DNA from 2 places in the Mesorhizobium salmacidum genome. Region 1 is predicted to be linked to the other one. Evidence: riboswitches for the same ligand, from Rfam matches in the RefSeq annotation. Region 1 holds a riboswitch; the other holds the start of a gene.
The links. Region 1 has a riboswitch for thiamine pyrophosphate ahead of thiB (thiamine ABC transporter substrate binding subunit). Riboswitches for the same ligand answer to the same signal wherever they lie in the genome.

Region 1 (15,462 bases):
AGGCCGAACCTGAAACCGCCGAGATTGACGCCGCGCCCACAGAAGAGAACACCGCAGCGGCGGAGCCGACCGTCGAGGCCTCCGCGCCGACGGAAGCCACCGAACCAGTGGCAGTCGCGGAAGCCGCCGGCGAACACGCGCCGGAAGCCGAAGCGCCAAAGCCGATCCTGTTGTGGCGCCAAGGTCGCTTTGACCAGCGTCCGCGCCATCGCGACGGCCGCAACAACCGCCCGCAGAACGGACAGGCGCGCGGCCGAGGCAACGCCCCGGCCGATGCCGGCGGCGCACCGGCAACAGGCGCGCCCGCGGACCGTCCCGCCCATGAAGGACGCCGTGACGGCGCCGGCAAGCCACGCTTCGACCGCTCGAAGTTCAAGCCCAAGCCGCAAGGCGAAGGCGCTGAGCGTCGCGACGGCCGCCCGCAAGGCGAGCGTCCCGAGCGCCGCGAAGGCCGGCCCGACTGGAAGGGTGGCAGGCCGGAAGGCAAGGGGCCCGATCGCGGCAAGGGGGGCGGAAAGCCCGCCTTCCAGCCCAAGCCGCGCGAGGAGCGCCCGGTGCGCTTCGACCCGGATTCCCCCTTCGCCAAGCTCGCAGCCTTACGCGACCAATTAAAGAAGTAGGCTCGCTTCGATGGTTGCTGAAGGCCGCCAGCGCATCGACAAATGGCTGTTCTTCTCGCGCGCGGTGAAATCGCGCTCGCTGGCGGCCAAATTGGTTGTAGCCGGCCGCGTGCGCATCAATCGCGACAAAGCAGCGCAGGCTTCCGATCTTGTCAAGCCAGGCGATGTGCTGACCATCACGCTCGACCGGCGTATCTTCGTCTGGAAGGTGCTCGGCGCTGGTGTTCGGCGCGGCCCGGCCGAGGAAGCCCGCACTCTTTATGAAGACATGTCGCCGCCGCCCGCACCCAAGGCCGACGCCCTTCCCGATGCTATCCCGGCGCTGCGCGAGGCAGGCAGCGGCCGCCCGACCAAAAAAGAGCGCCGCCAGACCGACCGATTGCTCGACGAAGATTGAGCCTTGAGGCGGGTGTGTTTCCCGAGGGCAACGACAAACAAAAAGCAGAGGCGGGGCCGGCAAACGCGACGGCCGGTGGGCATGTCGGGCCCTCGCGGCACCGGCCGCCTGGAATTCCATTCCCAAACCCTGGCGCCACTGGGAATGGCCACCCTTGCAAGCGGCCGATAAAGGCGTTACCTCACAAAAAAAGCCAACAAAAACGGGACATCCCGGAGCCGACCGATGACCTATGTCGTGACCGACAACTGCATCAAATGCAAATATATGGACTGCATCGAGGTCTGTCCGGTCGACTGTTTCTACGAGGGCGAGAACATGCTCGTCATCCATCCCGACGAGTGCATCGACTGCGGCGTCTGCGAGCCGGAATGCCCGGCCGACGCGATCAAGCCCGACACCGAGTCCGGCCTCGACAAATGGCTGCAGATCAACACCGAATACGCCGAGAAATGGCCCAACATCACCGCCAAGAAGGAGCCGCCGGCCGACGCCAAAACCTTCGACGGCGAAGCCGGCAAGTTCGAGAAATACTTCTCCGCCGAGCCCGGCGAAGGCGATTGACAACACGGCTGTAAAGGCTTGTATGACGCAGCGTAACAGGCACGTCGGATTAACCGCCTTGACAGGCGGCGATTGGTTGTGGCCTTCGCTTACGCAGCAAAACCTTGATTCTTCCGACTTTTTGTGTTACATCAGCGAAACATGCCGGTGACACAACGTCGATTTATGGCGCAGACGCCCCAAATCACTGAAAGGTGAAAATCCCATTCCGGACCAGAGCGATCTGGGCCAGGCGGCCGCAGTTCGTGCGGTTTGCCGGTCCCGGCCTTTCCGGTGGGTTCATCTGTTGTGCGGCTAATGGTCGGTGACCCCGATCACGCGAGTTCAGCCGGCACCGCCGCCGGCCCACAACAAGGAGTTCAGGGCGTAATGGCAACGATCACCCCGCAGAAAAAGTCCACTGCCGCGCGTCACGGTTTCAAGACCGGCGAGTACATCGTCTATCCGGCGCATGGCGTCGGGCAGATCGTCTCGATCGACGAGCAGGAAGTGGCCGGCCACAAGCTGGAACTTTTCGTCATCGACTTCCAGAAGGATAAGATGCGCCTGAAGGTGCCGGTCGCCAAGGCAACCTCGATCGGCATGCGCAAGCTGTCGGAAGAGGATTATGTCGAGCGCGCGCTGAAAGTCGTGCAGGGTCGCGCCCGCGTAAAGCGCACCATGTGGTCGCGCCGTGCCCAGGAATATGATGCCAAGATCAATTCAGGCGACCTGATCTCGATCTCGGAAGTCGTGCGCGATCTCTACCGTGCCGACAACCAGCCGGAGCAGTCCTATTCCGAACGCCAGCTCTACGAGGCGGCGCTCGACCGCATGGCTCGCGAGATCGCGGCCGTAAACCGCATGTCGGAAACCGAAGCCGTGCGCCTGATCGAGGTCAACCTCAACAAAGGCCCCAAGCGTGGCGCCAAGGCCGACAATGAGGAAGCCGAGCAGGAAGAAGCTGCCTGAGCGCGGCGCGCACGACAGCGAGCGCAATCTGGCGAACAATATAAGCCGAGGCTTCACCGCTGCATTGTTCATGATGTGCATGGACGTGATTGTAGTCCGTCAGGTCGTCCTAGAGGCATGAGCGCAATCTTTTCTGAATGCGGCGGCTATCGCTACCGGCTTGATCGCCGAATTGGCGATGGGCCGCCCCTCGGTTTTATCCTCCATAATCCCAGCACGGCTGGGGCGGATAATGATGACCCCACATCTAGACGCGGCATCGGCTTCGCCCGAGACCTCGGCTATGGCCGTCTCATCTTCATAAACCCGTGGGCGCGTATTGCCACCGATCCAAGTTACCTATGGGACGCGGAAGATCCTATCGGGCCAGAGAATGACGCCCATATTCGTTCTGTTGTCGCCGAAGTTTCGAAGGACGGTGGTATTATCGTGGCCGCGTGGGGGCGCATCAGCCCGCCTGCCGCGAAGCGTGCCGATGCCAGAGCCAGGATCACGACGCTTGTACGGAACATCGAGGAGGATGGCGGTCAACTTTACGCGCTTGCGGTAAATAAAGATCGATCTCCTCGGCATCCGCTCTATGTGAGAGGAGATGCGCAACCCTTATCGTGGACAATTTCTTAGGATTCCCATGCCCTTTATTTTGTGGAAAACCTTGCGTAGACGGCATAGCGGTGATTCGCGGCGCTATACAGGTCGAACGCTGGGTGGCGGGAACGGCCAAGGGGAGCTTTGCTGACATGTTTACAGACGCAGACATGCTGCGCCTTCAGCAGGACCAGTACCGGCACGATGCGCGCAATCATACCGATATCCTGCACCTTTCCAAAAATGATCGCCTGAAACATTATGGGCTACATTTTGCAAAGTATGTCGGACGGCTGGCGCGCGGCTCGGCTGAGCTGATTTCCTATGATCGTACCATCATAGATACGATGTTGGTGTCGCTCAGCGCGGCCAATACGATGCATCAGCATCTCGAAGCGCCGACACACTTGACAAAGGAAGATCGGCAGATCGATCCGTTGCGCACCTACGCCGATGCGGCTGGCCGTTTCGCGGATGCGTGTGAGAAGATCGATCACCTCGAAGAATTTATTCCGATCGCCCGCAAAGCCAACACTGACATAATGGCTTGGGCCGTTCAGATGGCATGCGAACGAGACCTCGATCTTGAGAGTGGATTGCGGCGACGCAGGGGGGAATTGCGTGACCGAGCCTTCTACATCAGGGACCAACTCTGAGCCGATCGACGGGTTCTGGAGTGACGCCACCTGGAAAGCCCTGAAGAGTGCGGATGCGCCGGTCAAGCCTTTCAAGTTGGAGGGTATTGACCGAGATGGAGCGAACTACAACCTCGCGATAGGCGAAGAAGTATATGTTTCCAGTTTAGCATCCGGGAAAACAGTTCAAAAGCTGTCAGAAGGCGCGGCGTTTTCGATTGCTCCAGGTCAATTTGCCTTCATCTTGACAGAAGAGGAGGTTGAACTCCCTTTTGATAAGATCGGCTTCATCTCAATTCGAGCATCGATCAAGTTTCTAGGGCTGGTCAACATCTCTGGGTTTCACATTGATCCTGGATACAAGGGCAAACTTATCTTCGCAGTATACAATGCTGGCCCTACCATAATTCATTTGAGGCGCGGGGATCGAATATTCCCTTTGTGGATCACAAACCTAAATGAGAGAATGCAACGGACTGCATGGAAAGTGGGCCACGACAAAATCCCTGCGAGCATGATAACCGCAATATCGGGCGAATTCACCACTGCGTATCAGTTGGCGGAGAAGCTGAAGGTGGCGCAAGAGGATATCGTTCAGCTTAAAAGCTTCAAGGTGTACTTAACAGCTCTTCTGGCCGTGCTTTTTATCCTTATTTCCCCATTCTTAAAAGACGCCGCGTTAAACGTGGTCAATACGTTTTGGCCACCCATCAAGTGCGCTATTTTCGACTGCGCCGCCCCGGCGCCGCCGCAACCACCACCATCATCGGGCGCACCGACTACATCAAATAAGGGGTGACTGCATCAAATTTGGTGAGTTTGCTCCATAATGCCGGACCTACGCGCCGCTGCCGCCTTCCTTCTCCGCCTCCTGCTTCAGTGTGGCGATGAACCGCTTGGTCCTTTCACGCTCCGGATTGCCGAACAGCCTGGCGGATGGCCCCTGCTCGACGACGACGCCTGCGTCGAGGAACACCGCTTCCTGGGCGATCTTGGAGGCGAGGCGCAAATCATGCGTCGCTATCACCATGGTCGTTCCCTCGCTTGCGAGCTGACTCAGCACATCGACCACCTCCTGCGCCAGCTCCGGGTCGAGCGCCGAAGTCGGTTCGTCGCACAGCAGCACCTTCGGCGACGGTGCCAGCGCCCGGGCGATCGCCACGCGCTGCTGTTGGCCACCCGACAGCGTCGCCGGCCAGGCATCCGACTTGTGCGCCATGCCGACCTTTTCCAGCAGCGCGAGCGCCCGCTCGCGGGCGCGCGCCTCCGGCCATTTCAGCACCGTGACCAGCCCCTCCATGACATTTTCGATGGCGGTGCGATGCGGAAACAGCTGGAAATTCTGGAACACCATGCCGGTCTGCAGACGCAGACGCCTTATGTCCGCCGCCGGCACCTTCCCGCCGGGGCGGAACTCGAGCGTCTCGTCGCCGATCCGCACCGTGCCCGAGGTTGGTATCTCCAGTAGGTTGATACAACGCAGCAGCGTGCTTTTTCCCCCACCCGAAGGCCCGACCAGCGCGGTAACGCTGCCTTCGGCGATGTCAACCGTCACCCCCTTCAGCACGAGGTTGTCGCCGAAACGTTTTTCGATGTTGGTGAGGCCGATCATGAGCGTGCCTCCAGGAAGCCGCCATAGCGGTTCAGCCGCTCCTCCAGCCGTGTCTGCAAGGCCGAAAGCACCGAACTCATCGCCAGATAGAGGATCGCCGCCTCGACATAGAGGATGAGCGGCTCATAGGTGGTGGCGACAATGCGCTGCGCCGCCTGGAACATCTCCGGCACGGTGATGGCGGCGGCCAGCGACGTGTCCTTGACCAGCGAGATGAAGGTGTTGGAGAGCGGCGGCACCGCTACCCGGCCGGCTTGCGGCAGGATGGTGCGCCGCATCGCCTGGCTCCAGGTCATGCCGATCGAATAGGCGGCCTCCCACTGGCCTTTCGGCACCGAGCCGATCGCCGCGCGGATGATTTCCGACGTGTAGGCGCCGATATTGAGCGTGAAGCCGATCAGCGCCGCGGTAAAGGCGTCGAGCAGGATGCCGACCGACGGCAGGCCGTAGAAGATCAGGAATAGCTGCACCAGGAGCGGCGTGCCGCGGAAGATCCAGACATAGAAGCGCACGAGCGCCACCAGCGGCTTCGGCCCGAACAGCCGGCCGAGCGCCGCGCCCAGTCCCACCGTCAGGCCGAGCACGAAGGACAGCAGCGTCAGCGGCACGGTGAAGATCAACGCTGCCCACAGCAGCGAGGGCAGCGAATCCAGCATCAATTGCAGCCAGTGCGGCACGAAATATCCTCCGGAAGGGACGGGCAGCGTCATCGAAGCGCGAATGCGTCAGCCATATCACGACAAAAGCGGCGACCCGTCAAAGACGGCTCGCCGCTGGATGGGCTGCGGGGCGACAACCCGCCCCGCTTTATGAATTACTTCGAGACGTCCTGGCCGAAATAGGTGTCGGCGATCTTCTGGTAGGTGCCGTCGGCCTTGATGTCGGCCAGCGCCTTGTTGATGGCCGCGACCAGCTCCGGATCGCCCTTGCGCACGATGACGCCGGAGTAATCGGCATTCTCCTCCTGGGCGGCGATCTTCACATTGGCGTCGGGCTTGTGCTTCTTGAAGTCGAGGAACGACAGGCTGTCATTGATGGTGGCGTCGGCACGGCCGGTCAAAAGCAGCTGGATCGACTGGTCGAAGCCGTCCGTGCCGACCAGTTCGGCGCCATTCGACTCGGCTAGTTTGCCGAAATTGGAGGTTAGCGACTGCGCCGACTTCTTGCCCTTGAGATCGGCGAAAGTCTTGATGTCGGTATTGTCGCCGCGCACGATCAGCACCGCCTTGGAGGCGATGTAGGGGTCGGAGAAATCATACTTGGCCTTGCGGGCATCGGTGATGCCGACTTCGTTGATGACGGCATCATAGCGGTTGACGTCGAGGCCGGCGATCAGACCGTCCCACTTGCCCTCGAGGAACTCTGCCTTGACGCCGAGCTTGCCGGCGATCGCCTTGGCGATTTCGACGTCGAATCCGACGAGCGCTCCGGATGCATCATGATAGGTGAACGGAGCGTAAGTGCCTTCCGTACCGACCTTGATGACGCCGGCCTGCTTGATCTGGTCGAGATTGGCGCCGGCATGCCCCGATGCGACCGCCAGGGCCTGCAGCGTTCCGGCGATGATGAGCGACTTCAGCCATTTCATTTTTCTGTGATCCCGTCCTTGGCCTGATATCAGGCATGTTGTGAGAGTTGGAAAATGACAGATGCAGGCCGGAAAAATAAGGAACAAAATTTCAAAGAGGGCTAATTCCAGAAATCAAATACTTCAAAAGGAATTTCGTTGCAGCATCGGGATTCCGGGCAGCCGTGCCGAAATTGCCCGGACGTCATCGCTCGCCTGCCTGCGCCAGCGGAACCTTTCCCGCGCACGGCAGTTTTGGCTGTTCTAGGGCACGACGCCGTCATTTCAAGCCGGTTCCTGCCAGTTTGTCATTCGCACGCCTGAGCCAAGGAGCGCCTTATGATGGAAGACACGGCAGGTCGGGTCATGGTCCGCGCGGCAATGAGGGCGCCTTACCTCGAGCGCGACGAGGAGCATCGGCTGGCACTGCTTTGGAAAGAGGACAACGACCAGAACGCATTGCACAGCATCACCGTTGCCCATATGCGGCTGGTCATTTCCATGGCCTCGAAATTCCGCCATTACGGCTTGCCGCTCGGCGACCTGATCCAGGAAGGCCATGTCGGCCTGCTTGAGGCCGCCGCCCGCTTCGAGCCGGAGCGCGAGGTGCGGTTTTCCACCTACGCGACGTGGTGGATTCGCGCTTCGATGCAGGACTACATCCTGCGCAACTGGTCGATCGTGCGCGGCGGCACCAGTTCGGCGCAAAAGGCCCTGTTCTTCAATCTCAGGCGCTTGCGTGCCCGTCTCGCGAACGGCGCCGAACCGCTCTCCAACACGACTCTCTACCGCGAGGTGTCGGTTGCGCTCGGCGTTTCCGAAGCTGATGTGGAGTTGATGGATTCACGCCTGTCGGCGCCCGACTCCTCGCTCAACGTGCCGCTTGCCGACGATGCGGGGGCGACCGAGCGGATGGACTTCCTGGTCTCGGACGATCCCTTGCCCGACGAGATTGTCGGCGACAAGATCGACGTCGCGCGCCGCTCGCTCTGGCTGAGGGAGGCGCTTCAAGCTCTCAACGCCCGCGAGCTCCGCATCATCGAGGAACGCCGGCTTACCGACGAGGGCGCCACGCTCGAGGCTCTCGGCGAAACGCTCGGCATCTCCAAGGAACGCGTCCGCCAAATCGAGGCCCGCGCCATGGAAAAGCTCAAGGTCGCGCTGGTGAAGCAGAACCCGGAATTCATGGCGACTGCCGCCTGATTCCCGCGACAGGCGCTTACTTGTCGGTGACGATCTTGACCTTGTCGCCGGCCGAAACCGCGGCCCCCGGCGACAGCGCGTTGAGCACGCGGAACAGGTCGAGCTTGCGGTCGACCCCCACCATCTGCGCGGCAAGCGAACCCATGGTCTGTCCCGGCTGTACGGTGAGTACACGAATATGCAGTGGCTTCAGTGCCGCCTTTTCGGCGGGACTGAGAATGCGGAAGGAGCCGCTGACCGAGCGAGCCACCGTCTCCAGCGAGGTGCTGGCCGAGGGAGCCGCGGTCAGCAACCGGTAGACCTGGCCTCCGGCCCGGATCACCGCGATATCGAACTGCCAGCCTTCGGCGCCTGCGTGCGCGGTCGCCGCCTCATTGCCGTTGATGGTTTCCTGCTTGACGGTGCTGTCGTCGAGGCCGGCCACCCAGCCGCTTCTGATATAATCGGTCAGGACGCGGTTCTTGTCGATCGAAACGCCGTCGAAGCGGATCGCTATGTCGCCCGGCCCGGTCGCCGTAACCGCTGCCGCCGAATTGTCGATGATGAAACCGTCCGGCACGGTGAACGACACGCCGAGGCCCGGATGCAGGAAGGTTTCGCCGCGCACATAGCCTTCTTCCGGCGTATCGCCATAAAGCAGGCCGTCTATGCCGGCGAGGAAGGAATCGCGGTCGCGCGTGCCGAAACCGGGCGCGCCGAACTGGCGGGCGTGGCGCTGTGCCAGATCGATGCGTTGCGGCGTGTTGGGGTGGGTGGCCAGGAAGTCGAGGCTGGCGTCCGTGGCACCGCTGATCGAACGGAAATCGGTGTAGGCCGACATCGACTGCAGGAAGCGGCCGGCGGCATAGGGATCGTAGCCGGCTTCGCCGATCGACTTGATGCCGATGGCGTCCGCCTCCAGTTCCTGATTGCGCGAGAACTGCGCCAGCCTGAGCTTGCCGCGGATCAGTGCTGCCTTGGCGGTCGGGCTGTCGCCGAGCACATCGGAAACAACCTTGGTCGCCAGGCCTTCCTCGGCCTCCAGCTGCTGGCGCTGCAGGCCGTGATTGGCGGTGACGTGGCCCATTTCATGCGCGATGACGGCGGCGAGCTCGGACGAATCATTGGCCAGCGCCAAGAGGCCGCGCGTGATGTAGAGATAGCCGCCCGGCAGCGCGAAGGCGTTGACGTTGGGCGAATTGAGGATGGTGATGCGATAGGTCTGGGTCGGGTTGGCCGATACCACGGTCAAATTGCCGACCACCTTGGCTACCATGCGCTCGAGCTTGGGATCGGAATATTCGCCGCCATACGTTGCAAGGATGCGCGGATGCTGCGCCTTGGCGAGTTCGGCAAGCTTGTTGTTGGCGGCGACATTGTCCACCGTGATCGGCTTGTCGGATGGCTGGAAGCCGGATTCCTGGACCTCGGGGGGCGTGAACATCTGGCAGCTTGCCAGCGCCACGGCAAAGCCAGCCAGCGCCAGGAACCGCGCCAGCGGATTCATTCGTAGCCTGTCAGCGCTGATCGCCAGAATGGCTTCCTTTCAGATCCTTGCGCATGACCACGGCATGCGCAAAACAAACTGCTACAGCGTCCGTCACGCGCCCCTCGGGGCGGGCAGCAGATGCTGTAGGCAAATCACGGCCTGTGCCGGACCGGTATCGAGCGGACCTAGCCACACTACTCCAGTCATGGCAAGCAAGCGCCACATCGCCTCAAGCCGGTTTGAGCGTAAATTATGTCCGCTTCCGGGCAATATCTCGTGATAACGCATCCCCGGCACCGGCACCGATATAGCGCCGGAACGCCTCCGGCCCAGCCCCTGCAAAGAAATCCTCCGAGGTGCCTGTGGCAGCGATGGTGCCATTGTCCAGAAACACCACCTTCTGCGCGATGCGGCGGGCATCCTGCGGCTGGTGCGTGACGAACAGCACCGTCATGCCACGCTCGGCATGGAGGCTGGCGACCAGGTCGAGCATGTCGTCGCGCAAGGCGGGCCCAAGCGAGGCGAAGGGTTCGTCGAGCAGTAGCACCGGGCGGTCACGCACCAGCACGCGGGCCAGGGCGACGCGCTGACGCTCGCCGCCCGAAAGCTCGCGCGGCAGCCGCTTCTCCTTGCCGGCAAGGCCGGTGCGTGCAAGGGCGCCCGCGATATCGGCGTGGTCGGCTTCGGTCAACCGCAACGATGGCGAACGGCCGAGCCCGACATTTTGCTGGACAGAAAGATGGGCGAAAAGATTGTTTTCCTGGAATACCATCGACACCGGCCGCATGGCCGGCGGGTCGCCACCGACATCGGCCGTGCCGATCAGCACGCGGCCGGATCTCGGCGTCTCGAACCCGGCCACCAGATTGAGCAGCGTCGACTTTCCCGAACCGCTCGGCCCCATGATGGCGGTGATCTGCGTCGCGGTGAATCCGACATCGAAGGCGAACAACGCCTCGCCATAACTGAACGAGACCTTGTCCAGCCGCACCGCAACCCCTTTGCCGTCAGCCGCCCCGTCAGACATCGCGGGCCATCCCCTTTCCCAGCCGGTCCGCTGCCAGCACCAGCGCCAGGCAGACAAGGCCCAGCAACAACGCCAGGCCGGCGGCGTCCTGCGTGCGGTAGCTGCCCATGCGCGCCAGGAGAAGGTAGGGCAAGGTCTGCACGGAATCACTGCCGAACAGGGCGATCACGCCGAGATCGCCAAGCGACAGCGCCATGGCGAAGGCAAAGGCGGTGGCGAGCGGCCGCCGAAGCGACGGCCAGTCGACCAGCCACAGTCTCGACCAGCCGGAAATGCCGAGCTGTGCGCAGAGCCGCTCGTGACGCTCGCTTGCCGCATCATAGGCGGGACGGACGGCGCGCAGCGCGAAAGGCATCGCCATGACGGCGTTGACGGTGACGACCATGAGCGGGGCGACAGCAAAGACATCGCCGAGATGGCGCAACAGAAGGAACCAGCCGGCGCCGATGACGATCGGCGGCACGACCAGCACAAACCCGGCGCCGGTATCGGCGGCATGTTCGAGCAGTGTCCTTGAGCCGGAGCGGCGGTTCAATGCCAGCGCCCTCCGCGCCATTGTGAGAGCCAGCGACAGCATCACCGAAAGCAACGCCGACAGGAACGCGAGCACGGCACTGGTCAGTGTCGCTTGCCGGACAGTGGCCTCACCGGCCAGCCGGCCGAGATCGGCGCCCAATCCGGCCGCCACGGTCGCCGCCATGGGTCCCACGACGAACAGCAGCGCCAGCCCGATGAGCAGGGCATTCAGCACGGCCTCAATCCTGTTGACCGAGAGATAGCGGCGCGGCGCGACCGGCAGGTTGGTGTCGCCGACGACATTGGCACCAAGCCGGGTCAACGCCAGCACCACGACAAAGGTCAGCGCGATCTGCAACAATGTCAGCGCGACAGCCCGCGCGGGATCGAAATCGAAGCGCAATGCCTGATAGATGCCGACCTCCAGCGTCGTCGCGGCCGGTCCGCCGCCGAGCGTCAGCACGATGGTGAAGGATGTGATGCAGAGCATGAAGATAAGTCCGGCGACACCAGGCAAGGCGGCCCGCAGCGTCGGCCATTCGATCAGCCGCAACGCCGGTCGCGCTCCCATGCCGAGCTGGCTCGCCAGCCGCCACTGGTCCAAGGGGATGGTTTGCAGCGCCTCCAGGAACAGGCGGGTGGCCAATGGCAGGTTGAAGAAGACATGGGCAACGAGAATGCCGGAGAGGCCGTAGATGCCCGGCCACCCCTGGCCGCCAACCCAGTTGGACAGACCGGCGAAATAGCCGGCTCGGCCGTAGAGCGCCAGGATGCCGAGCGCCGCGACGATCGCCGGCAGCGCCAGCGGCACGGCGAAGAGCTGCAGGATGAAGGCGCGGCCGCGGAAACGTGGATGCCGCGACAGCGCCCGCGCCACGAACAGGGCAGGCCCGACCGAGAGCAGCGTCGACAGGGCCGCCTGCCAGAGCGTGAAGCGCACGACACGGAAGAGGTAAGGATCGAAGGCGGCCCAGGCGCCGGAAAAATCGTGGGCGCCTTCGGCGAGCAGCCCGGCAAAAGCGCCGCCGATCAGCAGCGAGGTTGCGGCAAGCGCGACAATGCCGGCTGTGATGCGGGGGTCAGAGCGGGTTTGCCCTGAGAACCAACGATCGACTTGGGAAACATTGTGTTCCTTGGCGGTCATCTCACGAGACTAGCCCACAAAGCCTACTTGCTCATCACCGCCAGCCATTCGTCCACCCAGGCCTTGCGGTTGGCCGCGACTTCCTCGGGGCTGAACAGCAAGGTCTTGGTCGGCTTGACCAGTTTGTCGAAGGCAGGGTTGAGCGGCTTGTCGGTCTTGCCGGCCGGGAACATCCAGTTGGTCTCCGGGATGGCGTCCTGGAATTTCGGCCCGGTCATGAAAGCCATGAACTTGGCCGCCAGCGGGTTCTTGGCGCCTGTCGTGGTGATGCCGGCGACCTCGATCTGCAGATACTCGCCCTCTTCAAAGGATGCCGCCTGGTAGCGCTCGGTGTTCTCGGCGACCATGTGGTAGGCCGGCGAGGTGGTGTAGGACAGCACCATCGGCGCCTCGCCCTTGGTGAACAGGCCATAGGCCTCGCTCCAGCCCGGCGTCACGGTCAGCACCTTGGCCTTGAGCTTGGCCCAGGCTTCCGGCGCCTTGTCGCCATAGACCGACTTCACCCACAACAGCAGGCCGAGACCGGGCGTCGACGTGCGCGGATCCTGAATGACGATCTTATCATTGGCACTGCCCTCGACCAGGTCCTTCAGGCTTTTCGGCGGCGTCTTCAGCTTTTCGGTATCGTAGACGACAGCGAAATAGCCATAGTCGAAGGGGACGAAAGTATCGTCGCTCCAGCCGCCCGGCACATTGACATCGCTCACCGCGCCGTGCGGTGCGAACAGGCCCGACGCCTTGGCATCGGCGGTGAGATTGGTGTCGAGGCCGAGCACGATATCGGCCTTGGTCGAAGCGCCTTCCAGCTTGACGCGGTTGAGCAGTGCCACGCCATCGGCGACCGAGACGAACTCGACATCGCAGCCACATTCGGCCTCGAATTCCTTCTTCACCACCGGGCCTGGACCCCAGTCGGCGGTGAAGCTTTCATAGGTGTAGACGGTGAGCTTGTCCTTGGCCAAAGCCGGCCCGGACAGGGTCACTACCGTGGCCGCGATGAGGGAATATAAAAGCGTGCGCATCGGCGCCTCCTTCGTTTGCGTTGAAAGGAATTGAGGCGTCGGATTGTCCGAAACGTCTAATCCCTCCGCCGGTACAAACCGGATCAGGTTCAGCGGGTTGGCGAGACTGCCTCTCAGCCGGCCCGCGAAAGTCGCGTCCGGCACCCCGTTAGAGCATTTCGACACATAAGCCCGGCCGATGGGACACGCAAGTGGGAGTTTGCCGCCTTCCGTTTCCCGTGCCGGGCTGGTAAGGGCGACGGGATATGAGCACATTCACCATCCTGCTTGGCGGCGATCTCATCCGCACGCCCCGGCTTGACCGCCAGGTCGAAGCCTCGCGCGTCATCGCCGCCGACGCCGGCATCGGCCACGCGCGGATGCTGGCCCTTGTTCCGGAACTGTGGGTCGGCGATTTCGATTCCGTGCCGCCCGATCTGCCCGCCCACCTGGCCGCCGTGCCCAGACAGACCTTCCCTGCGGAAAAGGACAAGACCGACGGCGAACTGGCGATCGCGGCAGCCCTTGAACGCGGGGCGACGCGCCTTGTGCTGGCGGGCGCCTTCGGCGGCAAGCGCGCCGACCACGCCTTCCTGCACCTGGCGCTTGGTCTGCGGTTGGCCGAAGCCGGAACGGATGTGCTTCTGACCAGCGGTGCCCAGGAGGCTGTCCCCTTGCTGCTCGGCAGGGCCGGCTTCGATTATGCCGACGGCACGCTGTTTTCGATCCTTGGCTTCTCCGAACTCTCCGGCCTGACCGTCACCGGCGCCAAATGGCCGCTCGACAAGGTCGAGGTGGCTTTCGGTTCGTCGTTGACCATTTCCAACGAGGTTAAGGGCCGCCTCGACATCGCGCTTCGCCATGGCCGAGCCCTGCTGCTCGCCCATCCCCATCCATTGCCTGAAAGCTGACATGGCCCCGCCTCTTCTCAATCTCGACGGGATAAAGCTGACTTTTGGCGGCACACCGCTGCTCGACGGCGCCGCCTTGACCGCGTCGGGCGGCGACAAGATCGCGCTGGTCGGCCGCAACGGGTCCGGCAAGTCGACGCTGCTCAAAATCGCCGCCGGCCTGATCGAGCCGCAGGACGGCGAGGTGTTCCGCCAGCCTTCCGCGACAGTGCGCTATCTGCCGCAAATGCCGGACATGGACGACTTCGCCAATGTGCAGGCCTATGTCGAAGCCGGGCTCGGGCCAGCCGACGATCCCTACCGCGCCAGCTATCTGATGGAGCATCTCGGCCTGTCGGGCGAGGAACGGCCAGGAGACCTGTCCGGCGGCGAGGCCAGGCGCGCCGCGCTTGCCCGTGTCATGGCGCCAGAGCCCGACATCCTGCTACTTGATGAGCCGACGAACCATCTCGACTTGTCTGTCATCGAATGGCTGGAAGAGGAGCTCGTCCGGACTTCCTCGGCGCTCATCGTCATTTCGCACGACCGCCGCTTCCTCGAACGCGTGTCGCGCGCCACCGTCTGGCTCGACCGTGGCCAGACCCGCAGGCTGGACAAGGGCTTTGGCCATTTCGAGGAATGGCGCGACCTGGTGCTGGATGAGGAAGAGCGCGAGCAGCACAGGCTCGGCCGCCAGATCGTGCGCGAGGAGCACTGGCTGCGCTATGGCGTGACGGCGCGGCGCAAGCGCAACATGCGCCGATTGGGCGAACTGCAGACCATGCGCCAGCGCTTTCGCGGCCATCGCGGCGCCGAAGGGTCCGCGACCATGGTGGCAAGCGACGCCGTCGAATCCGGCAAGCTGGTGATCGAAGCCAAGAACATCGAGAAGAGCTTTGGTGATCTCACCGTGGTCAAGGGGTTCTCGACCCGCATCCAGCGCGGCGATCGCGTCGGTCTTGTCGGGCCGAACGGCGCCGGCAAGACGACACTTCTGAAGATGCTGACCGGCGAGTTGGCGCCGGACGCAGGATCGGTGCGGCTCGGCACCAATCTGGAAATCGCCACACTCGACCAGAAGCGTGAGGCCGTCGACCCGCAGGAGACGCTGGCGCAATATCTGACCGACGGGCGCGGCGAAAATCTCGTCATCAATGGCGAGCAACGCCATGTCGTCTCCTACATGAAGGATTTCCTGTTCAAGCCGGAACAGGCCCGCACCCCTGTGCGTGAGCTTTCCGGTGGCGAGCGGGCGCGGCTGATCCTGGCGCGCGTGCTG
Region 2 (15,462 bases), on a different contig from region 1:
GATGGGAAGCGCAAGGTCGAGATGGTGATGCCGTCGGAATGGTCGAATCTTGTGCGCGGATCCTTGCGCGTCAGCGTCGTGATCTCGTCGGGATCACCGAACAGGAAGCGCAGCACGTCGAGGTGATGCACGCTCATATTGGCGAGTGTCAGCCGGTCATAGCCCTGAAGGAAGGTCTGCCAGTGCGGGATGGCATGCATGTCGATCTGTGCGAAGACGATGTCGCCCAGCGCGCCGCTGTCGATGATCTGCTTCAACACGCGCATCGACTGGTCGTAGCGCATGTTCTGGTTGACCGAGAGGATCTTGCCGGCCTTCGCCGCCTCGTCGCGCAGCCTGACGGCTTCCTCAACCGACAGCGCCAATGGCTTCTGTGCCAGGATCCCTTTGATGTGGCTCTGCTTCAGCGCATGGCGGATCAGCGCCGGCTGCTGGTCGGGCGGAAAGGCGAGGTCAATGATCTCGACGTTTGCGTCCTCGATCAGCTGTTCGGGCGTATCGTGGACGGTCGAGATGCTCCAACGGTCGGCGACCTTTTGCGCATTCGCCTTGGTGCGCGAGGCGATCGCCACCACCGGGAATCCCGCCTCCTTGTAGGCAGCCAAATGGCATTCGCCCATGATCATGCCGGCGCCGACGCAGCCGATCCGATATTCCTTCGTGCGGACCTTCACGTCCGGCTCGAAGCCCTTGTCTGTCATGCCTTCCTCCCGAAATCCTGTCCTCGCGGCCGCATTCATCTTGCCAACGCGCCTCCGCCCTGTCCGAAATAATGCACCCGTGTCGGCTCGCAGGATATCGCCACCATCGCGTCAGGCCTGATGTCAGGCTGGCCGCGCAGCAAGGCCTTCAGCCGCGCCTGCCCGGCGGCGAGCGTCACCACGGTGTAGCCGCCAAGCGGCTCGACCTCGAACACCCGCGCCGGGCGGCCCGAGCCGCCATCCGCCCACGGCTTGACCCTGATATCTTCCGGCCTGAGTCCGATCTCGACGGCATCGGCGGGAGCCGTCTTGTCGGCAATGCGGATCAAGCCTTCGGCGGCTTCGACACTGCCCTCGCCACGAACGGATTTGAGGATGTTCATGACAGGCGAACCGAGCAGCCGCGCCACATAGGTGCTGGCCGGGCGGTCATAGATCTCGACCGGCGCGCCGATCTGCCTGATACGGCCATTGTCCAGGATAGCGATGCGGTCGGCGATCGACATCGCCTCCTCCTGGTCGTGGGTGACATAGATCAGCGTCTTGCCGAGATCGCGCTGGATGCGCTTCAACTCGACGCGCGTTTCCTCGCGCAGTCGCGCATCGAGCGCCGAGATCGGATCGTCCATCAGATAGGCATTGGGATCGCGCACCAGCGCACGCGCGATCGCCACGCGCTGCCGCTCGCCGCCCGAAAGCTGCGCCGGCGGCTTGTGCAGGATATGGCTGATATGCAGCTTGGCCGCGACGTCAGCGACGCGTTTCTTGATATCGAGCTCGGCGACCCCGCGCTCGACCAGCGGGAAGCGGACATTGTCGAGCGCGCTCATATGCGGGAACAGCGCCAGGTTCTGGAACACCATGGCGACATTGCGCTCGGCCGGCGACACCGCGTTGACCGGCTTGCCGCCGATCAGGATTTCGCCGGCGTCCGGCGTTTCCAGCCCGAGCACCAGGCGCAGGATTGTCGACTTGCCCGACAGCGGCGGCCCGAAGAAGCAGAAGAACTCGTTGTCGTTGACGGTAAACGAGGCGTCATCGACGGCAAGCGTCGTGCCGTAGCGTTTGGTGACATTGCGGAAGACGATATCGGCCATGGTTCAGCCCGCCCTCATCGCTACGCCGCTGGCGGCGTCGAAGACGCGCACCGATGACGCCGCGGGTGCGACGACCGCGGTCTGCCCGATCGACAACCCGACATCATTGTCGAACACCGCTTTCACGGCGCCCTCGCCCTGGCCGAGATGAACGATGGTGCGCGCGCCGATGCGCTCGACGAAGGTGACATGCATGGCCAGCCCGCGCCCGTCTTGCGCCAGGGTCACCTCTTCCGGCCGGAAGCCGTAGAGAACCTCGCCGCGTGCGCCGCGCAAGCTGGCCGCCAGCTCGTCCGGCAGCGGCGGCGTGACACCCAGAGGCCCGAGATCGACGACCAGACCCCGGTCACTCTCCGCCGGCCTGCCCTTGAGCAGATTCATGCCCGGCGCGCCGATGAAACGGGCGACGAAGACATTGGCCGGATTGTTGTAGACCTCGAGCGGCGTGCCGACCTGCTGCAGCACGCCGTGGTCCATGACGGCGATGCGGTCGGCCATGGTCATGGCCTCGAGCTGGTCGTGGGTGACGTAGACCATCGTCTGCCTGAACTGGCGCTGCAGCTGTTTCAGCTCGGTGCGCATGACCGCGCGGAAGGCCGCGTCGACATTGGACAGCGGCTCGTCGAGCAGGAAGATCGCCGGCTCCATGATCGCCGACCGGCCGATCGCCACGCGCTGCAATATGTTGACCGAGAGCCGGTCGGCCCTGCGGTCGAGCAGCGGCGTCAATTGCAGCAGCTCGGCGATCGCCCCGACGCGGCGGTCGATCTCGGCCTTGGCGGCACCGCGCATCCTCGGTCCGTAGGCAAGATTCTGGCGCAGAAGGCCATGGAGACCATCCACAAGATGGGCACCAGCGTGACAGCCATCGCCGCGAGGATCGCGGCGTAGCGGAATATCTCGAAGGGGACGGAACGCTTCATCTGGCTGCTTTGCTGGTGGCGTCGGTTGCGGAGGGGAAGAACTTTCGCCCCTCCCCTCCGTCTCTGATCCAGGGAGACGGATCAGCTGATCGGATCGAGAACGGTCGGCCAAGCCTCCTTGTTGGCCCTGATGGCTTCAAGCAATTTGTCTTCGCCGATGCGCCGCACGATCTTCTTCCACTCGGCTTCCGTGTCGGCCATCGCCTGCTCCGACGTCTTGGCTTTGGTCAGCGAGGCCATGAGGTTTTCGTCCAGCGCGTTGTGGAAGGCGGTGGCGCCGGGATAGTTGATGGTTGGCACCGTGCGGGCGACCGTCTCGCGCACCACGTCCATGTGGTAGGCATGATAGGTCTGGCGCACCAGCGGATCGGAAAAGTCCGAAAGCCGGAACGGATCGAGATAGCCGCCGGGGTTGGCGCTCATCCAGGCATAGATGCGGGCCGAACCCAGCCATTGCAGCAGGAGATAGGCGACTTCCTGGTTTTTCGACTGCGACGAGACCATGCCGGTCAGTGAGAACCAGAGCACGGAGCGGCTGATCAGCTTGCCGTCGATCTCCCGGCCGGGCGGCAGCATCGAGCCGATCTTGCCGGTGACCTTGGAGTCCTTGTTGCCGGCATTGTCTAGGAATTTCGGCAGGTTGGAGAAGGCGCAGGTCATCGCCGTACCGCCCTTGGCGAAATTGCCGTATTGCTCGGGCCAGCCCCATGAAATGGCGTCCGGCGAATGATGGGCAAGCGATTCAACATATTCGTTGGTGGCGGCGATGCCGTGTTCGGAATTGATCAGCGGCTTGCCGTCGTCGCCGAACAGGAACTGGTTGGGCGAGGCCATCGATACATAGCGCTGGTACCAGTTGGTGTAGCCCCAGCCCTGGTTGCGCAGGTCGGTGGATCCGAACAGGCCCTTGTCCGGGCGCTGGAAGAAGGCAGCGATATCGCCGTGCTGCTTCCAGGTTTTCGGCGGCGCCAGATCATAGCCGTATTTGTCCTTGAAGGCCTTCTTCTCGGCTTCGTCGCCGAACAGATCGGTGCGGTAGACCCAGGTCTGGAAGTCGCCGTCCAGCGACACGCCATAGTTCGAGCCGCGATATTTGTTGAGCAGCGACACGCCCTTGGCGCCGTCGACATAGCCGGTCTTGGGATCGTCCCACTCGGGTTTATACTGGGCGACGAAATCGTCGAGCTTGGCGATACCGCCGGTCTCGGCGAGATCGCCAAGGCGGTTCCACTCGGTCGAATAGATATCGTAGGCCCCACCCTTGGTGGAGATGTCCTGCATGGTCTTGGTGAATTCCTGACCGTTCGGCAGGCCGACGATCTCGATCGGGATGCCGGTCTCCTTTTCCCAGAGCTCCTTGATCGACGGCGCGCCGGCAGGGAAAGGCTGGGTGAGCTGGCCGATCGAACCGTCCGACAGGCCAAGCACGATCTTGGCCGGCGCCTTGCCGGCGCCCTTCAGCGCCTTGGCGGCCTCGACGGCGCGACCCTCAGGCGTGTCGGGGCCGTATTGATAACGCTCGGCGCCGTCGAAGCCGGTCGGCCCACCGATCATGCCGGGCGCCAGGGCATCGGCCGCGAAGGCGCGGCCGGGACGGATGAATTGCGGTGCGATACCTGCAGCGGCTACGAATACCGCCGCCTTTCCTCCGGACGCCAGCAACCGGCGCCGCGAGATGCGGATCAGATGAGACATTGGAATTCCTCCCTCAGGCCCAATGTTTCCTCCACGAGCCCATGAGGGATATTGACGGCAGTATCCAAGGCTGTCAACATCATAAATAATCAAAATACCTCACAACATGGCAACAAGGCGGAGAAATGCGTCATACCGAAGTTCCTGCACCTCTCCAGATGCCTCGATTTGATGGGAAATGTGTTTTCCTTTCCCTGCATGATTGTACCGGGCGGCTTGATTTTAGCCCAACGGGTTGCGCATCGGCTAAGGCCGGATACATCATTTCCCATCAGAATCGCGGATGACGAGGCGGCTGACGTCATCAGGCCAGCAGCCGGCATTGCTGATCTTGATGCATTGAGGAGATGAAAGACGGTGCGTTCCACCCTGACTGACATAGCCCGGGAAGCCGGCGTCTCCGCCGCCACCGTTGACCGCGTGCTCAACAATCGGCCCGGCGTGCGGGCTCGCACGCGCGAGGTCGTGCTCGAAATGGCGCAGCGCCTCGGCTACATCGCCGAGAGCCCAAACGGAGCGTCGCTGCGACCCATTCCCGGCGAGATCATCCGGCTCGACTTCGCGCTGCCGGCGGGCACCAATTCCTTCATCAAGATGCTGCACCGCCACATCGAGGCACAGGCCCTGGCCCGCCCGGATCTCGACGTCTATATCGCCACCATAGAAGGCTTCAATCCCGACCGGCTCGCCCGCCTGCTGCAGGATCTGCGCGGCCAGACGCAAGGCGTCGGCGTCATCGCACTCGACCATCCAACGGTGCGCGAGGCGATCCGCTCGCTGTCGGCCAACGACGTCAAGGTGGTGACCATCGCCTCAGACATCCTGCATGTGCCCAGGGTCGCCTATATCGGCATCGACAACCGCGCCGCCGGGCGGCTGGCCGGCTATCTGCTCAACCGTTTCATGGGTTCTGGACGTCCCGGCAAGGTGGCGCTGTTCGCCGGCTCGCTGTCCTATCGCGGCCATGAGGAACGAGAGATGGGCTTCCGGCACATATTGACAGAGGAATCGCCCAATCTCGAGATCGTCGAGATGCGCGAAATGCTCGACGATCGCGAAAAGGCCTATTCGGAGGCGTCGGCCCTTCTGGAACGGCATCCCGACCTTGCCGCGATTTACAATGTCGGCGCCGGCAACACCGGCATCGCGCGCGCGCTCAAGGAGCGCGGCCGTGCGCAATCAATGGTTTTCCTCGGCCACGAGGCGACGGACGGCACCAAGGAACTGCTGCTCGACGGCACGCTCGACGCGGTCATCGACCAGAATCCGCGCGTCGAGGCCCGCGAGGCGCTCAACATCCTGACCCATGCGGTCAGGGGCCTACCCTATGAACTGCACCAGCCGAGGCTGCAGGTAATCTTCAAGGAGAACATCCCGGAGATTTGAGGCAAGTCTCAGATCTTGCGCACGCTCGCCCCACCGTCCTCGCGAACACCAACCGCAATGCGTTCGCCGGAACCGATACCGGCTATGTCGCACACGACCAGCGGCATGCTGATCCCGTAGAGGAACTCGGCGACTATGGCGCCGACGGCCAGGATCGGGTCCGGCCGCTCCAACAAAATACCCGCGGGCGCCGTGCCTCTGCGGATCGCCTCGGCCAAGACCGAGGATGAGGATGACGATCCCCGACCGCTTGGCATGATGAGGACCCTGCCAGCGACATTCTGGCCAAGGCCCGGATGCGAACGATCTACGATATTGCCGGTGTCGGCATCGATGCCGCCCCAGAAGCTGAGCGGCTGCGAAAACACCAAAGCCTCCCCTTCGGCGGCGCCGGTCAGCTGGAATGTCCCGGCTCTTTCAACGACCTTCACTTCAATCGGCTGCGTCATGACGCACCCCGCACGACATGGCCGGCCGCGGCGGACTGGATGCAGTCCTTCATATCGGCGAAGGCGACGGTCACACCGATATTGCCCGGCGCGTAATGCGCCCATTTGCCGGAATTGGTCATCACCACGCCGTCGAGCCGCTCGAGGATCGAGGTGACGTAGGTGCAGGTGTCGGCGACCGGGATCAGGCCGAACGCCTCCATGCCGTCGAGCAACCCTTCCTCCCGCAGCCGGCTCAGCGTCGCGCGGCCCGTGTTGACATAGATTGGAATGCCCCTGTCAGGCGCGACCGCACGCAGCAGCGGCAGCAAGCGCATCCATTCGTCATGCGAGAAATGCGGCGTGCCCAGCGACACGGCGCGGAGCGGCGCGCCATCGGGCACCATCGACAGCCTGGACAACGCATGGTCGATGTCGGCTCGGCTGATGCGGACAATCTCCTCGGGCACCGTGCCTTGAAAGGCCTCGTCGACGGTTCCGGCCTCCGGCGTGATGCCAACGGCATGGAACAGCGCCACCGCGCCAGTTGTTGCCGCCGCGGCGCCAAGCGCTTTCAGCTGATCCTCGTCACGCGGCTTCGGCAGGCCCGCGATCACCGGAACGCGGTCGCCACAGGCTTGCCCGATAATTAGTCCGACGCCGACAAACAGACTGTCGCTCGGCTCTGAACCGGCGTCGAGTTCGAACAGGATACGGCCGCGCCGGTTTTCGCTCAGATGCAGGCCCCAGGCCGGTGCGCGCCCGGTCATGGCGCAGCACAGATCGATGAAATCGCCATAGCGATTGGTGCGCGCGCCGATCACCGAATTGGCGAAGACAATGGCGTTGGATTCCCCCCAGGCGATCTGCTGGCCGAATTCAGGTCGGAAGCGGGTCTGATAAGGCGCGCAGGTGAAGGTCGCCTGGCAGCCAAGCTCCAGATGCGCCTTCATCAACCGCCGCGCCGGCACTTCTTCCGCGACGGTCATCTTCACCATGCCGGGATGGATAAGGTCGAACGAGCCGACATTCAGCGTCGTCGGGACACGCACACGGCCGCCGCCCTCGACCAGCCGTTCGACGAAATCGAGTCCTGCCTTGCCGTGGTAGAGGCAGCCATCGATATGGGCACCGGTGATGTCGAGCAGGCTGCCGGCGCCGATGGCTTTGGAAAAGGCGATGAGGATCTTCATGGCGGCGACGACGGAAGGGCCTTGCTCACTGCCGAGCATGGATTTGTCCAGCGCACTCAGTTCCAAAGTCATCGGTGTGCTCCGGACTCTACCAACCTTTGGCGGGACAGCGCCCCCCTCTGCCTGCCGGGCATCTCCCCACGAGGGGGAGATTGGCAGCTTCAGCCTTACTACACTTTTTGCAACGTGGAACATCTGTGAAACCGGCGATGACAGCCGATCTCCTCCCTCGTGGGGGAGATGTCCGGCAGGACAGAGGGGGTGCGAAGGAATGCCAACCGTCGCAGCTATAGACGCCCTGACTACCCCCGCCGCGATCAGCACCGTGCTCTCCGGTGACCACCGCAGCACCACATCCTGCCCCTCCGCCAGCCTGTCAGCGCTTCTTCCTGGTCGTGGGTGACGAAGATGGTGGTGATGCCGATCTCGCGCTGGATGCGCTTCAATTCGATCTGCATGGAAGCGCAACGCCTTGTCGAGCGCGCCGAGCGACTCGTCGAGAGCACGCGCAGCTATGTGAACTCTGTCAGCGATCGGCGCGGACGGACGCTTCACCGCAAGTGGCCCAGCATCACCCTGCGGCGAGCCAGCACTTCGAGGCAATCGCTTTGATGAAAAAGGAAAGCCCGCTCCGGGGACACCGGGCGGGCCTTGGAGGAGGATGAAAGGGTGGGACCTTCTCCTCTTGTTTCCACGGGGGTGTGGACCGCAATCACCATATGCGAGTCCCGCGGAATGCCGGATCACAAGCCGGCTTGCTTGCATCACAATCCGGTGCCCGGCGACGTGAGCGGGGTCACGCGATTGCGATTGCCGCCGTGATCGAACTGCTAAATGCGTCCCAGAACGACAAGGATGATGACGATGAGCAACACAAGTCCGAGACCGCCACCACCATAATAACCGGTTCCGTAGAACGGGCCACCGCCGAGACCGCTGAAGCCGCCGAGCAGCGCGAGGATTAGAATAATGATCAGTATCGTTCCTAGACCCATGGCCTTCCCTGCTCCTGAATGCGCGCTTTCGCGCTGTTTCAACATCGCGCCATTTCGGATGTTGCAAGGTATGAACGTTTTAGGGGGGCTGGCGTTCCGCCGGACCATTGCGGCTGCGGAACATTCAGCCCCGAAACGCAGAAAAGCCCGCCTGGACGGCGGGCTCGGACTGCTGACAACCCTGGCTTTTGCCGGGAGTCTTTGATTCACTGGGCGATGTTGAGGCGACCCGCCCCTGAACAGCCCAAAAATGGATTCGCCAACAGTGCCTTGGCGATCTTGCTCTCAGAATAGCCGATAGAACAGCCTGTAGTGCACGCGTTCCATGTAGGCGCGATACTCCGCCACGGTGGCTAACAAGGCCTCCTCGCGCAAGATGCGGTAAAGCTGGAGATAGGTAATTACCGCATAGACCGCGAGATTGTGGAAGGAAAAGGCCGACAGGAGGTAGAGCACATGGCCGGCGAGGTAACCGGCATAGATCGGATGCCGCACCAGCCGATAGGCACCGCCCGTCATCACACCGCGATTGGCGGGCAGGATCGCAAAAGAGCGCCCCAGCGAGATCTTACCCCAGATAACGAACAACAGTGCGATGAACTGCAACGGCGCGGCGACATAAAGGGGGATGAGTGCAATGCCTGGTTGGAGGGTGATCAACGCAACGCCAAAACTGGCTGACACCGAAACGATGACCGTCAGCGGATTCCAGTCACGCGTCACCGGACGCCGCGACAGAAGCAGCCAGGTGAAGGTGAGTATCTCGGAAATCGCCACCAGCGCGGCATTGAGCCGGGTCGGATCCTCGATAAGCTGATAGACGCCGCGATAGACGAACAGCCCCGCGCACATCAAGGCGCAGACACGAAAGAAACCTTCGCGCAGGTCGAGCAGAATCTCGCGCTTGCGCGCCGCGGACAAAAACCGGTTATCTGCTGCAGGCGAAAGTGTGTCGCTTTTTAACATGAGCAAGGCAAGCATCCCGATGATCCCTCGGGGCGACCCTCGCACGCAACCATTGCCGAGCCGTTAACCGAGAAGATCAGATCGGCATCAAACCGGATCGAAGGTGAGGGCCGCACCCGGGGTTTGTCGGGGTCGCAACCTTGGCGACATCCCGGCGTCCAGCATCGGACGATCCTTTCGCGGTTTCCGCATTGATGCCTATCTGAGGTACACATTGCTGAAATATTTCGCAAAATCGGGACGTTGCGCGACGATCTTGCCATCGGCGTCGTGCAGAATGCCGGCAGCAAGGAGATAGGAGCCAATCGCTTCCATCTTGGCCGGATCCATGATGCCGATGGTACCGTCTTGCCCGTGCAGATAGTGCCCCTCGATCAGTGTCTTCAGCGAGGCGTGGATCAGCGCCGGATTGCTCAGGGCATCCTTGTTGGCGGCGATCAGCAGCGTGGCGGCTTCCCCTGGATGATCGACCGCGAACTGATAACCTCGCCGCGTTGCCTGGATGAAGGATGACGCCAGGTCGGGATTTGCCTGGAGATAGGCTTCGCTCGAAGAGATAAGCGTCGTGTGCTCGTCGGGGACGCCATAGTCGGCGTAGACGAAGCTGCGCTGCTTGACGCCCTTGAGTTCGGCTTCGACGCCCTCCCAGGTCGACACTTCGAGCGTGAAGTCGACCGAGCCGTTGGCCAGCGCCTCGTAGGCGGAAGTGCCGAGCGTCACCGTCTCGAAATCGCCCTTGCCGCCATCATGCCGGATGATGGTTGAAATCAGTGCGTTCTCCCAGGCACTGCCGAAGCCGCCATAGGTCAGGCCATCCAGATCCTTCGGACTTTTGATCTCGCTGCGCGCCGCATTGAACACCAGCCGGCCTGTCTCGGACTGCACGACGGCATAGACACCCTTCAAGTCGGCCCCAGCGGTCCTCTGGGTGAACAGGCTGATGGTGCCGTTGATGCCGAAATCGGCGACGCGGTTGGCGACAAGCGTACCGGCACCGGTATCGCTATAGGGCAGGATGTGGACCTCGAGGCCGGCCTCGCGATAAAAGCCCTTGTCGCGGGCGACGAACAGCCCGATGTGGTTGGTGTTGACCGTCCAGTCGAGCGCGACGGTAACCTTCCGCGTTGCCGCGAAGGAGCGGCTCGATCCGGTGATCAGCGGTACGCTGCCGGCAAGGGAGAGCAGCAGAGCTTGCCTGCGCGTCAAGTCAGTCATGGTCATGTCCTTTGGATGGCTGGAGGTTGAGCAAAATATCGAGGATTTCGGCCTCGAGTGCCCCGGCCTGCCGTGTGGCGGTGCTGGTCGGATCACGCGGGCGCGGCAGTGGCACCTTGATTTCGCGCACGACATGGGCCGGCCGCGCCGACAGCACATAGATGCGGTCGGACAGGAACACGGCTTCGCGCACATCATGGGTGATCAGCATCGCCGTCCAGCGATGATGCCGCCACATCTGTTCGAGCCAGCGCTGCATGGCCGCCCGGGTCAGTGCATCGAGCGCGCCGAACGGCTCGTCGAGCAGCAACATGTCGCGTTCCTGCACGACAGTGCGCAGCAGCGCCGCGCGCTGGCGCATGCCGCCCGAAAGCTGCGCTGGAAAATGCCGCTCGAAGCCGGCAAGCCCGAACTCGGCAAACAGCGGCGCGACGCGCGTCCGCGCCTCTTTGCGGCTGACGCCTTGCACCTCGAGCCCCAGCGTCGTGTTGTCGAGGATGCACCGCCACGGCATCAGCGCGTCGCGCTGCGGCATGAAGGCGAAATGCCTGCCGTGATCGTCGAGCGGCGCGCCGTCGAAGAACATCTCACCCTGGCCATGCTCGGCGCCGGTCAAAAGCTGGAACAGCGTCGACTTGCCGGCACCCGAAGGCCCAAGGATCGAGACGAATTCGCCGGCATCCACGCGCAGTGAAATGTCGGCGAGCACTTCGAGCCCGCCAAAGACCTTGCGCATATGCCGCAATTCGAGCCGGCTCATGCTTGCGGGCCTTTTCCGGCGGCTTGCCTGCCAGCGGCTTGTTCCCAGGGCATGGCCAGACGCTGCAGCAGCGCCGTCAGCCCGAACAGGACGAGGGTGAGCGCGGCGCTGACGCCGACGGCGGCGAGCACCAGGTCGGGACGGAAATTGTTCTTGGCGTTGAGCATGTAGATGCCCAGCCCTTTGGCCGCGCCCGCATATTCGGCGAAGATGGCGCCGACGACGGCGTAGGTGATGGAGATCTTGAGGCCCGCGAAGAAATACGGCAGCGCCGAAGGCAACCGTGCCAGCATGAAGACCCGCCAGCGCCCTGCTCCCATGGCGCGCAGCATCTGGCCAATCTCGACCTCGGTCGCCTCGTAGCCCTGTACGAGGGCCACCAGCATCGGGAAGAAGGTGACCAGCGCCACCAGCATGATCTTGGGCGTCAGCCCGAAACCGAACCAAAGCACCACCAATGGCGCGATGGCGACCAGCGGCAAAGTCTGGCTGACGATAAACACGGGAAACAGCGCGCGCCGCAAAGGCTGGAAGAAGTCGACCAGCATCGACAGCGCGAAGGCGGCGCTGAGCGAACAGGCAAAACCGATCAGCGTGGCGCGGATGGTGGGAATGGCATTGTCGAGCAGCGCGTCACGATTGAGCATCGTCTGTTCGAAGACGCGCGAGGGCGCCGGCAGAACCGTCGGCTTGATGCCGGAATGGTTTGCGTAGAGTTCCCAAGCCACGAGCACCAGACCGATCGTTATCACGGCCGGCGCTGCCTGGGCGAAGAAGCCCGCGAGTTGACGCGAGTTGAATGACGATGAAACCACGAGAAGATAACCTTGACGGCGCGCGCTTCGGCGCGAGCGGTTCAAACGGCAGTGGGACTGTTGGCCGAAACCGTGACGTCGAGGGTTACGTGGCCGGCGCCTGGCCCGAAGCGGCAGAACGCTTCATCGAGCGCCGAGAAGATCGCGCCGGCATCGCCGCGCAGCTTGGTGCAGAAACTCTTGGAGCGATCGTAGACGCCGGACTGCTTCAGGAAATCGATGCAGCCATAGATCTCGTCCATGTGGTCGTCCGTGCCCATCACATAGAGCGAGAACTGCGCCGCCGCTGGCTGGCCAGTGGCGGGCGCGCCGCGCACGGCGGTGATGGCCGCTTGCTTGCGTGGTCCGAGTGGCCCGGCGGGTCCGCCGAACGTGTCGGAGCGGCAGATTGGATCGTCCGGCTCCCCTGGACAGCCACGCGAAATGGTGGCCGACAGCACGCAATGCTTGCCGCTGCCGGACGCAGCCACGAAAAGGTCGCGCAGCGCCGGGAACAACACCTCGGGGGGCCCGACCAGCAGGGTCGAGATGTCGTCGGTCTCGATCCTGAGCTTGTCGCGGTACGGCTCGAGCGCGCCGAGCGCGCCCAGGATGACGCCGACAAAATCGTCGGCCATTGGATATAGGGAAACCTGTGCACCTGAAAACATCGCCCGCCTCGCTCCGCTGGTATTACCCAGATCAGCTTCTAGGGTCTGTGGGCTTGCCGCCCCCGTCTCAGCCCCGACCGTACGGAGCACCCCTGTGGATGGCGGCGTTAAAGCACCATTCGTTCGGTTGGGGAAGCTGTTTTTTCAGCAAGCTGCGCCAAAAGCATTGCGCCAGCGCAGACGCAACCGGGTGCCGCCGGCTCGGAAATTTGTCTGGAACCTTCGCAATGCCGAGGGTTGTCCCCACCAGACGCAATCGCAGGAAAAGTGTGAGGCGGTTTCTGGCAGTGCGTCAAAACAAAGAGATAGAGCGGTCAGTTGCTTCCGCGAAGCCCGTGAATCGCTCTGGCGACGAATTCATAGAAATGGAGACAAACCATGCTTATGAAAATCCTCGCGGCTTCGGCCTTCACCATTGCCTTTGCAACATCCGCCATGGCGCAAAGCAATAGCGCAACCCGCGCGGATCGGCCCGGCGGCAGCGTCAAGTCGGTCACTGTAGACCCAGCTACCCCGGCTTCGCCTAATACAATCGATCCGGGCGCAACCAACAGCACGACCATCGCGCCGGGTGACATGAATTCCAACGCGGACCAGAATTGCCCGAACAATCCGCAGGGCGCGCAGACGGATGCCAATGGCAATGCGACCGCGCCGACCGTTAACGACAGCAACTGCGGGAAATAATTTTCGCAGCATGGAAATCGCGGACTGAGGTTCCGCGATTTCCATGCGCATCGATTTCAGTGTCCGCCACGACCGGCCGGCGGCACCCCTCGCGCCGATTCGAACTGTCAACCGCCGGACGGTGGTTAACAGCCGCTATTGATATGGTCTTGTGGCAACCAGCGGGAGCTTCTGCCCGCCGCCAAAAAAATCTTATGAAACTGCCTTTTCGCGAACCGGCAGTTTCCAGCCTGGCCTGATGAAATGGCAGGTGTAGCCGCTGGGATATTTCTCCAGATAATCCTGGTGCTCGGGCTCGGCCTCCCAGAACGCACCGACCGGCGCGAGCTCGGTGACAACCTTGCCGGGCCACAGGCCGGAGGCATCGACATCGGCGATGGTGTCCTCCGCCACACGCTTCTGCTCCTCGCTGGTGTAGTAGATTGCCGAGCGATAGCTCATGCCGACATCGTTGCCTTGGCGGTTGCGCGTCGTCGGATCGTGGATCTGGAAGAAGAATTCCAGAAGCTGGCGGAAGCCGATTTTCGCCGGATCGAAGGTGATCTCGATGGCTTCGGCATGCGTGCCATGATTGCGATAGGTGGCGTTCGGCACGTCGCCGCCGCTGTAGCCGACACGGGTGGCGAGGACGCCCGGGAAGCGCCGGATCAGATCCTGCATGCCCCAGAAGCAGCCACCGGCAAGCACTGCACGTTCGCTCGAAGTCGCCATGTAACGTCTCCTCAAAAGGCAATCCCAGGAAAAGTGTAGCGGCTTTCCCGGGGAATTGCGCGACAACAAATTTGGATATTCCCATAAATGGGCATTGTCGCCTGGTTCGTCCAGTCAGACGAGCGGCCATTCGGTCATACCGATGGAAGGCGCCCCCTAACGAACCGGCGCATGACACTGCCCGCCTTAGACGCGCGGATGCCGGGTCCGGCTGCTGGCGGCACCCGGCAGATATCGCGTACCAGGCGGAATGGCGGCAAAACTGATCGCCACCGGAGGCGCCTCGCGCGACCAGTTGAAAAGAACCGTCTTGACCGGGATGTTGTCCAACCATGCCCGCAACTGTGGCGGCACGCCATGACCACGCCAAATCATCAGCATGCCATGGTCGCGCAACCGCTGCCTCGTGATCCAGGGTGCGAACCGCATATCGAGGTCGGTGAAGATCGACGGCTTGTCATAGGCATTGAGGCCCGCCAGCATGGCAAGATTGGTGTCGCCACCGACGATGTCGAGCTGGCCGGGCGCCGCCGCGTGCCAGATTGCCTCGGCCTCGTCCGAGATCGGCTGCGCCGGCCAGCAGACGGCGTCCATGCGCCCGCGCACATTGCAGTCCGTCCAGCGGATTGCCGCATAGGCGCCCGACATGGTGACGATGCAGATGAAGGCGCAGATCGCCAGCTTTCGCATCTCGACGGCGCCGAGCCGGTGACCGAGAAAGGCCAACGCTACGATGCCGACAAGATTGTACATCGGCGCGCCCCAGGCCTCGCCGGCGCCGGTGAACAGCGAGGCCACCATGACCAGCGCCGCGGGCCCAAGCCCCATCCATAGGAGATAGACGAGCGTGCCGCGCTCGACCGTCTCTTGCGGGGCTGGTGAGCGCCGCAAGAGCCCTGATAGCGCCAACACCAGGAGAAAGCCGCAAAACCCGGCGATCTGGACGCCGATATAGTAGAGCCGCGCACGGTGCTCGCTCACCCACGCATCGCGGTCGGCGAAATAGGTCAACGGCAGGAAATCGATGCGGTAGAGTGCGATGGCCAGCGGCGCGGCGACCACGAGAAAAACGGCCAGGCCAAGCCATGGCCAGGGTGTCGCGAGCCGGCTGCGCGCGCGCGGCTCGTACAGCAGCCAGAGAGCGCCGAAGGCGAGCAGCAGGCCGGTAGAGAACTTGGCGTAGAGCCCGACGCCGGACACCAGTCCGAGCGCCAGCCACCAGCCTGGCCCGTCGCCGCGG

Region 2: another riboswitch for thiamine pyrophosphate. It lies ahead of O7A60_RS03875 (YkoF family thiamine/hydroxymethylpyrimidine-binding protein); the one in region 1 lies ahead of thiB (thiamine ABC transporter substrate binding subunit).

What each region holds. Positions count from the first base shown of each region.
Region 1 is NZ_JAPYKS010000004.1:204,103-219,564, reverse strand. Features, by position in the region: gene O7A60_RS07445 (helicase-related protein) at 1-620, shown strand, start outside; gene O7A60_RS07440 (RNA-binding S4 domain-containing protein) at 631-1,017, shown strand; gene fdxA (ferredoxin FdxA) at 1,243-1,581, shown strand; gene O7A60_RS07430 (CarD family transcriptional regulator) at 1,951-2,532, shown strand; gene O7A60_RS31935 (DUF6471 domain-containing protein) at 2,501-2,653, shown strand; gene O7A60_RS07425 (DUF1643 domain-containing protein) at 2,650-3,156, shown strand; gene O7A60_RS07420 (hypothetical protein) at 3,273-3,776, shown strand; gene O7A60_RS07415 (dCTP deaminase domain-containing protein) at 3,742-4,554, shown strand; gene O7A60_RS07410 (amino acid ABC transporter ATP-binding protein) at 4,594-5,367, opposite strand; gene O7A60_RS07405 (amino acid ABC transporter permease) at 5,364-6,044, opposite strand; gene O7A60_RS07400 (amino acid ABC transporter substrate-binding protein) at 6,182-6,955, opposite strand; gene O7A60_RS07395 (RNA polymerase factor sigma-32) at 7,274-8,137, shown strand; gene O7A60_RS07390 (M48 family metalloprotease) at 8,154-9,623, opposite strand; gene thiQ (thiamine ABC transporter ATP-binding protein) at 9,856-10,632, opposite strand; gene thiP (thiamine/thiamine pyrophosphate ABC transporter permease) at 10,625-12,292, opposite strand; gene thiB (thiamine ABC transporter substrate binding subunit) at 12,316-13,314, opposite strand; TPP riboswitch at 13,358-13,472, opposite strand; gene O7A60_RS07370 (thiamine diphosphokinase) at 13,560-14,204, shown strand; gene O7A60_RS07365 (ABC-F family ATP-binding cassette domain-containing protein) at 14,206-15,462, shown strand, end outside.
Region 2 is NZ_JAPYKS010000002.1:255,862-271,323, forward strand. Features, by position in the region: gene O7A60_RS03805 (Gfo/Idh/MocA family protein) at 1-701, opposite strand, end outside; gene O7A60_RS03810 (ABC transporter ATP-binding protein) at 737-1,798, opposite strand; partial or broken gene O7A60_RS03815 (ABC transporter ATP-binding protein) at 1,802-2,629, opposite strand; gene O7A60_RS03820 (extracellular solute-binding protein) at 2,803-4,416, opposite strand; gene O7A60_RS03825 (hypothetical protein) at 4,468-4,767, shown strand; gene O7A60_RS03830 (LacI family DNA-binding transcriptional regulator) at 4,774-5,802, shown strand; gene O7A60_RS03835 (aconitase X swivel domain-containing protein) at 5,811-6,251, opposite strand; gene O7A60_RS03840 (aconitase X) at 6,248-7,495, opposite strand; partial or broken gene O7A60_RS03845 (spermidine/putrescine ABC transporter ATP-binding protein) at 7,798-7,924, opposite strand; gene O7A60_RS03850 (DUF3309 family protein) at 8,254-8,418, opposite strand; gene O7A60_RS03855 (methyltransferase family protein) at 8,704-9,339, opposite strand; gene O7A60_RS03860 (ABC transporter substrate-binding protein) at 9,583-10,599, opposite strand; gene O7A60_RS03865 (ABC transporter ATP-binding protein) at 10,592-11,359, opposite strand; gene O7A60_RS03870 (ABC transporter permease) at 11,356-12,111, opposite strand; gene O7A60_RS03875 (YkoF family thiamine/hydroxymethylpyrimidine-binding protein) at 12,216-12,824, opposite strand; TPP riboswitch at 12,815-12,928, opposite strand; gene O7A60_RS03880 (hypothetical protein) at 13,203-13,511, shown strand; gene msrA (peptide-methionine (S)-S-oxide reductase MsrA) at 13,704-14,222, opposite strand; gene O7A60_RS03890 (glycosyltransferase family 39 protein) at 14,409-15,462, opposite strand, start outside.